DNA from 3 places in the Chromohalobacter sp. genome. Region 1 is predicted to be linked to each of the others. Evidence: predicted binding sites of a transcription regulator. Region 1 holds the regulator's gene; each other region holds the start of a gene.
The links. The regulator sigma-54, encoded in region 1, starts transcription at its own class of promoters, with help from an activator protein. The targets are predictions, from matches to a motif close to TGGCACNNNNNTTGCTNT.
Positions count from the first base shown of each region.

Region 2: a site for sigma-54 is predicted at 1,273-1,290, ahead of mobB (molybdopterin-guanine dinucleotide biosynthesis protein B). Genes of this name have one in related genera too.
Region 3: a site for sigma-54 is predicted at 1,075-1,092, ahead of speB (agmatinase). Genes of this name have one in related genera too.

Region 1 covers NZ_JBDOOX010000012.1:113,447-115,709, forward strand. Annotated here, with positions in the region: gene raiA (ribosome-associated translation inhibitor RaiA) at 1-281, opposite strand, end outside; gene ABGX75_RS10335 (RNA polymerase factor sigma-54) at 418-1,851, opposite strand; gene lptB (LPS export ABC transporter ATP-binding protein) at 1,976-2,263, opposite strand, start outside.
Region 2 covers NZ_JBDOOX010000012.1:262,465-264,727, reverse strand. Annotated here, with positions in the region: gene ABGX75_RS11110 (bifunctional molybdopterin-guanine dinucleotide biosynthesis adaptor protein MobB/molybdopterin molybdotransferase MoeA) at 1-682, opposite strand, end outside; gene mobB (molybdopterin-guanine dinucleotide biosynthesis protein B) at 679-1,245, opposite strand; gene mobA (molybdenum cofactor guanylyltransferase MobA) at 1,440-2,039, opposite strand; gene ABGX75_RS11095 (energy-coupling factor ABC transporter ATP-binding protein) at 2,136-2,263, opposite strand, start outside.
Region 3 covers NZ_JBDOOX010000007.1:218,073-220,335, forward strand. Annotated here, with positions in the region: gene ABGX75_RS06190 (YjiH family protein) at 1-2, opposite strand, end outside; gene speB (agmatinase) at 52-1,014, opposite strand; gene ABGX75_RS06200 (sigma 54-interacting transcriptional regulator) at 1,210-2,263, shown strand, end outside.

The DNA of each region.
Region 1 (2,263 bases):
GCCTGCATCTTTTCTTTGTGTTTGACGAGCTGGCGGTCGAGCTTGTCGGTGAGGGCGTCGATGGCAGCGTACATGTCGTCGCTCTGCACATCGGCGTGCAGGTCGGCGCCTGCGGCATGAAGCGTGCATGCGGCCAAGTGACGTTCCTTTTCGATGGATAACGTGACTTGAACGGTGGTGATGTTGTCGTAATGCCGTTCCAGACGTGCGAGCTTTTCATTGACGTAGTCGCGCAGGGCATCGGTCAATTCGATGTGATGACCGGTGATATTGACTTGCATGGCACGCTCCTATTCCATCGGTTGGCACTTTGATTGTAACCCTTTTTAGGGCAATGCATAGCCCCGGGCGATGCCTGGGTGTCGACGACCGCGGCGAGTCTACGCAGCGGCGTCGACGGGTGCAAACGTTGGGCGCTCAGGCCAGGCGCTTGCGTTCGCTGGAGGAGGGGATGCCCATCGCTTCACGATACTTGGCCACCGTGCGGCGTGCGACCTGAATGCCGTCCTGTGCCAGCAGGTCGACGAGCTTGCTGTCGGACAACGGCTTGCGTGGCGGCTCTTCGCCGATCAGCTTCTTCAGCCGGGCGCGTATCGCGGTGCTGGAATGGGCGTCGCCTTCGCCGTGGCCGCCGCCCACATGGCTGGAGAAGAAGTATTTCAGCTCGAACACGCCACGTGGGGTATGAATGAATTTCTGCGTCGTGACACGTGAAATGGTCGATTCGTGCATGTCCACCGCGCCGGCGATATCGGCGAGGATCAACGGTTTCATCGCTTCTTCGCCATGCTCGAGGAAGTCGAGCTGACGGGCCATGATTTCGCGGCCCACGCGCAACAGGGTGTCGTTACGGCTGGACAGGCTCTTGAGCAGCCACTTGGCTTCCTGCAGGTGCTGCTTGAGGAAGGTGTTGTCGTCACTCTTGTCGGCCCGCTTGATCAGAGCGGCGTAATCCGGCTGGATGCGGACGCGCGGCAAGGCGTCGGGATTGAGCTCGATGCGCCATTCCTGACGAACGCGGCGGGCGATGAGGTCGGGGATGACGTAATCGTTGTCGCTGTCCTCGAAGGCCAGACCGGGGCGCGGGTCGAGCGTGCGGATGAGGGCGATGATATGGTCGAGTTCCGCCTCTTCGAGACGCAGGCGCCGTTTGAGCAGCTTGCGGTCGTTGCCGGCGAGCGCGTCGAGGAATTGACGCACCAGGCGCTTGGCCTGGGGAAGCAGCGGCATGTCCTCGGGCAGGGCGCCCAGCTGCAGCAGGAGACATTCGCGCAGATCGCGAGCGGCGACGCCCGTGGGGTCGAATTGCTGCACGCGCATCATGACCTGCTCGACGTCACCGATCTTGAGGCCGGCCAACCCCTGACCGCGCAGCCCATCGAGAAGCTCCTCGAGCGACACGGTAAGGTAGCCATCGGCGCCCACGGCATCGATCAGACTCTCGGCGATCGCATGTTCGCGTGGCGTCATGTCGGTCATGGCCAGTTGCCAGCCCAGATGATCGTGAAGGCTGGTGTGCGCCGTGTTGCGTTCGATGTCGGGGCCTTCCTCGCTGCCCCCGCTGCCGTTCAATGAGCCGAGCCCGGCGTCCTGGTAGGTATCGCTCCAGTCGCTGTCCAGCGGCAGGTCTTCCGGAATCTCGCTGCTCCAGTCGTCGTCCTGCGTCTCGCTGACTTCGCGCTCGTCGAAGTGTTCCTCGAGTTCCAGCATGGGGTTGGCGTCCAGCGCCTGCTGGATCTCCTGACGCAAATCCAGCGTCGAGAGCTGCAAGAGCTGGATCGCTTGCTGCAACTGAGGCGTCATCGTCAGCTGGGTGCCGACGCGAAGCTGAAGCGTAGGTTTCATGGACATGGAGAGTCGGTCGTCGCTTCCTGAAACGGTGCCCGTACGTTATCCCGCAGCGACGTGAGTTGCAAGAATGGAAGCAACAACCATGCCATTTATATGAGCCAAGCGTGATACCAGTGGCTTGCGTTCACAGGCGGAACTCGTGGCCGAGATAGACGTCGCGCACTTTCTGGTTGGCGAGGATGGCGTCGGCATGCCCTTCGGCAATGATTTGCCCATCGCCGACGATGTAGGCGTTGTCGCAGATGTCCAGGGTTTCCCGCACGTTGTGGTCGGTGATCAAGACGCCGATGTCGCGGTCGCGGAGCTGGCGGATGATGCCCTTGATTTCGCCCACCGAAATCGGGTCGACGCCGGCGAAGGGTTCGTCGAGCAGGATGAAGGCGGGCTCGGTGGCCAGCGCGCGGGCGATCTC
Region 2 (2,263 bases), 150 kb from region 1:
TGACCTCGCACCCCAGCCGCTCCAGCAACCCGCGCAGCGAGAAGCGATTGGTATCGTAGATGCCCGCGGCCGGCAATGCCTCTCCCGGCGCGGTCACCTCGTCGCCGGTGGAAAACACCGCCACACGCAACGGCCGGAACAACGAGACATCGGCCAGGCCCAGCGAGGCCAGCAGCCCCAGATGCTGCGGTCGCAGCCGCGTGCCTGCCGCCAGCGCCAGCTGACCGCGGGCGAGATCCTCTCCGGCCCGGCGCACGTTCTGCGCCCGCCGCACCCGCTCGGGATGCTCGATACGCACCCGTGACGCGGCGCTCGTCGCGAGCTGCTCGTTCATGATGACGGTATCCGCCCCGTCGGGAAGCGGCGCACCGGTGGTGATACGCACCGCCTGTCCGGCTGCCAGCCGAGCCTCGAAGCGGGTGCCGGCCAGCACCTCGCCCACCACCGTCACCTCGGTCGGTGGCGCCTCGGGCCATGCCAGCGCAATGCCGTCCATGGCCGCGTTGGTGTTCTGCGGGACATCGATCGGTGACACGACATCCGCCGCCAGTACACCGCCCAGCGCCGACGACAGCGGTACGCGGTGGCATGCCACGGCGGGCGGCGTCATCGCCGCCAGTGCGCCGAGCGTCTCGTCGACGTCGAGCATGCGCTCACCCAGTTCGAAACAGGACAGGGTCATGTCGCCTCCCGGGGGCCTCGGCGCATCGCCGGCCAGCGCTCCCGCCATGCCTGCAGCCACGCGACGAGCGCCGCGTGATCGTCCAGGGGCAGGCGTTCGACACCCGTCGGCAGCGCCACGTCGTCCGGGGTCGCCACCGCACGAACCCAGACATCATCCGGCGCCATGAGCGGCTTCCCCAATGCGCGCCGATGCAGCTCCAGCTTGGGCAGTGGCCATGCCTTGAAGCCTTCCACCAGAATCAGGTCCGGCGACAAGGGCAAGACATGGGAAACCAGCGTGGCCAGGTCCGCCTCTTCCTGCTCGGGCGTTTCCATCATCAAGGCAAAACGCTTGCCCGAGGCGACGAGCATCGGTGCCGCCCCGGCCTGGCGCAGTCGATGACTGTCCTTGCCGGGCTGGTCGACGTCGAAGGCATGGTGGGCATGCTTGATCACCGCGACGTGCATGCCGGCGGCGGACAGCCTGGGCAACAACGCTTCCAGCAGGGTCGTCTTTCCCGTACCGCTCCAGGCGGCAATTCCCAATAGCGGCGTCTCCAGCGTCTCGAGCGATAGCGTCATCGCGTCTCGTCATCCTCGTGTCGGTGCATTGCGGCAGGCGTGGCAACCGCGGTTCGGTGGGCGTCTCCGCCAGCGTCGGCAACAGAACATGGGCAGCAGAAAGCACAGGCAACAAACGTGCCGACACGAGGTCGGCGATACGCGCCTGACGCGCGACATGACATGAAAAATTCCGCCATCTTGCATGCCTCGGGTCAAAATGACCCACCCGAACGCCATTGCCGCTCCATATCGTCACGGTCTCCCGGCGAATTGAGATTGGCAAATGCCTGAGGTTGATCGGAAAAATCGACGTGACACCATGGATGACGCGCGTACCAGCGGTCTATCTTGCGCTCGCCCGCCTGCAGGGCATCCGCGAGGTCATCGCGCAGCGAGGTGTCGATCAGGGCCACCACCGGGTGCGCTCGCTGACCGTCGTGCGCGACCGCGATGCGCCGCGATCCCAGATGCGCGTACAGACGCGTCACCAGATCGACAGGCAGTACCGGCGAATCGCAGGGCACCACCAATGTCCAGGGCGTCTCCACGGCACAGAGCGCGCTCCAGATCCCCATCAGCGGCCCATGATACCCCGCCTCGCGGTCGGTCACGAGCGGGTATCCCAGGGTGCGGTAACGCGCCAGGCTGCGGTTGGCGTTGATCGCGATACGCTCGACCTGGGGAGCCAGGCGCGCCAGGACATGCTCGATCAGCGGTCGCCCGGCGACCGGTTCCCATCCCTTGTCGCGTCCGCCCATGCGCCGCCCTTCACCGCCCGCCAGGATCACGGCCGTCACTTCATCGTCGCGCATGTCATTACTCCTGCTGGATTCGATCTCCCACCATCATACTCGGCTTTACCCCGGACACCGAATCAGCGCACCCGACATGCCTTCGCCTCTGCTCGCTCAAGCCGGCAACGGCGCCTCACGGGTCGCCACGCCCAGACGCTGATGGGCAATATACCAGTGTTCGTCGCAGCGCTCGGTCAACTCGCTGGGCTGATGCGCACTGAGGACGACGGCGCAACCGGACG
Region 3 (2,263 bases), on a different contig from region 1:
ATAGGTGTCACCACTTGTTGTTGTATGGCCCCCGGTATTGGGGGCATGGGCTCAGCGGCGCTTGACGCCGGGCAGCACGCAGAGCATTTCGTAGAGCAGGGTGGCGCCCATCAGCGCGGTATTGCCGCTGGGGTCGTAGGGCGGCGCGACCTCGACCAGGTCGCCGCCGACCATGTTGAGGCCCTGGACGCCGCGCACGATCTCGAGCCCCTGCGGCATGGTCAGGCCGGCGGCCTCGACGGTGCCGGTGCCGGGCGCCACCGAAGGGTCGAGCCCGTCGATGTCGAAGGACACGTATACCGGGCCATCGCCCATCTGCTCGCGGACTTCGGCCATCAGAGGCTCCAGCGACTTGTGCCAGCATTGCTCGGCGGTCACGACGCGGAAGCCCTGCTCGCGGCACCAGTCGAAGTCGTCGGCGGCGTAGCCGGTGCCCCGCAGGCCGATCTGCACCACGCGCTGGCTGTCCAGCAGGCCTTCTTCCTGGGCGCGACGGAACGGGCAGCCGTGGGCGACTTCCTCGCCGAACATGTGCTCGTTGACGTCGGCATGGGCGTCGATGTGGATCAGGCCGACGGGGCCGTGCTTGCGGGCCATGGCGCGCAGGATCGGCCAGGTCAGGGTGTGGTCGCCGCCAAGGGTCAGGGGCACGGCGTCATGCGAGAGCAGCTCATGGTAGAAGTTCTCGATGATGCCGATGCTTTTCTTGAGGTCGAAGGTATTGATCGGCACATCGCCGATATCGGCGACCTGCAGGCTGTCGAATGGGGCTGCCCGGGTGGCCATGTTGTAGGGGCGCAGCATGCGTGATTCATCGCGAATCTGGCGCGGTCCGAGGCGGGTGCCGGGCCGGTTCGAGGTGCCGATGTCCATGGGGATGCCCACGAAGGCGGCGTCGAGTCCCTGGGCGCTTTCCTGCGTCGGCAGGCGCATCATGCTGGCGGGACCGCCGAAGCGTGGCATGTCGTTGCCACCTAGCGGTTGGTTGAAGCGCGGGGTGTCGTGCTCGCTCATGCATTTCTCCTGGCAGTCAGCGCGGTTTTTGTGTGGCACTTGCCTGTACTCCATCACGAAGTTGCACGAAACATGCCAAGTCTCGCCAACGGAAAATCAATGGGTTAGCACAAAAGGCGATGCAAAAATGTATTGTTATCGTGCCCTGGGTGATTCACTATTGAATTGCGATGCAATAGTGAATCGAGAGACGACATGCCCGACCACGATATCGAGGCCCAGACCCTGAAGGCGCTGGTGCATACCGGACACGACCATGTGTTCATCGTCGATGCCGGCGGCCAGGTGCTGGATGTCAGCCCCGGCAGCGCCGCGGTATACGGCATGAGCCGCGAGGCGCTGTGCGAGACCACGGTGTACGAGCTGGAAGCGCGTGGCGTGCTGTCGCCGTCGGTATCGCTGGAAGTGATACGCACGGGGCAGCCGGCTCAGGTCATGCAACGTACCGGGACGGGACGCCAGGTGATCGCCGAGGCGCACCCGGTCTATGCGGGGGGCCGGCTGGTGCGGGTCATCAGCCGCTCGATGGACATGACCGATCTGCGGTTGCTGCAGGACGAGTATGCGCTGCTCCAGCGGCGCTTCAACGAGCACCTCAAGCGCGGCGGCAGTCCCACGGCGGGAGAGGCGCTGGAGCTGGAGTCCCTCGAGGTGCGCAGTCAGGTCATGCACGAGGTGGCCCAGCTGCTCAAGCGCGTGGCGCCGACCGACGCCACGGTCTTGATGCTGGGCGAGTCGGGAGTCGGCAAGACGGCCTTCGCGCGTCAGTTGCACCGCTGGAGTCGCCGTTGCGAGGGCGCCTTCGTGGACGTCAACTGCGCGGCCATTCCCGAATCGCTGTTCGAATCCGAGATGTTCGGGTATCAGCCCGGGGCCTTCAGCGGCGCCGCACGCATGGGCAAGGCGGGGCTGCTCGAACAGGCCCACAAGGGCACGCTGTTTCTCGACGAGATCGGCGAGCTGCCCCTGGCCATGCAGAGCAAGCTGCTGAACGTCATCCAGGACGGCTATCTGACGCGACTGGGCGATACCCGTTCGCGGCGCGTCGACTTTCGCCTGGTGGTCGCCACCAATCAGGATCTCGCACGCTGCGTGGAGGAGGGGCGTTTCCGTCTCGATCTCTACTATCGCCTGAACGTGATCCCCGTGACCCTGCCGCCGCTGCGCGAGCGCCGCGAGGACATTCCCGGCCTGGCGGAGCGCCAGCTGGCCCGGCTCAATCAGCGCTACGGCATGGACAAGGTCCTGC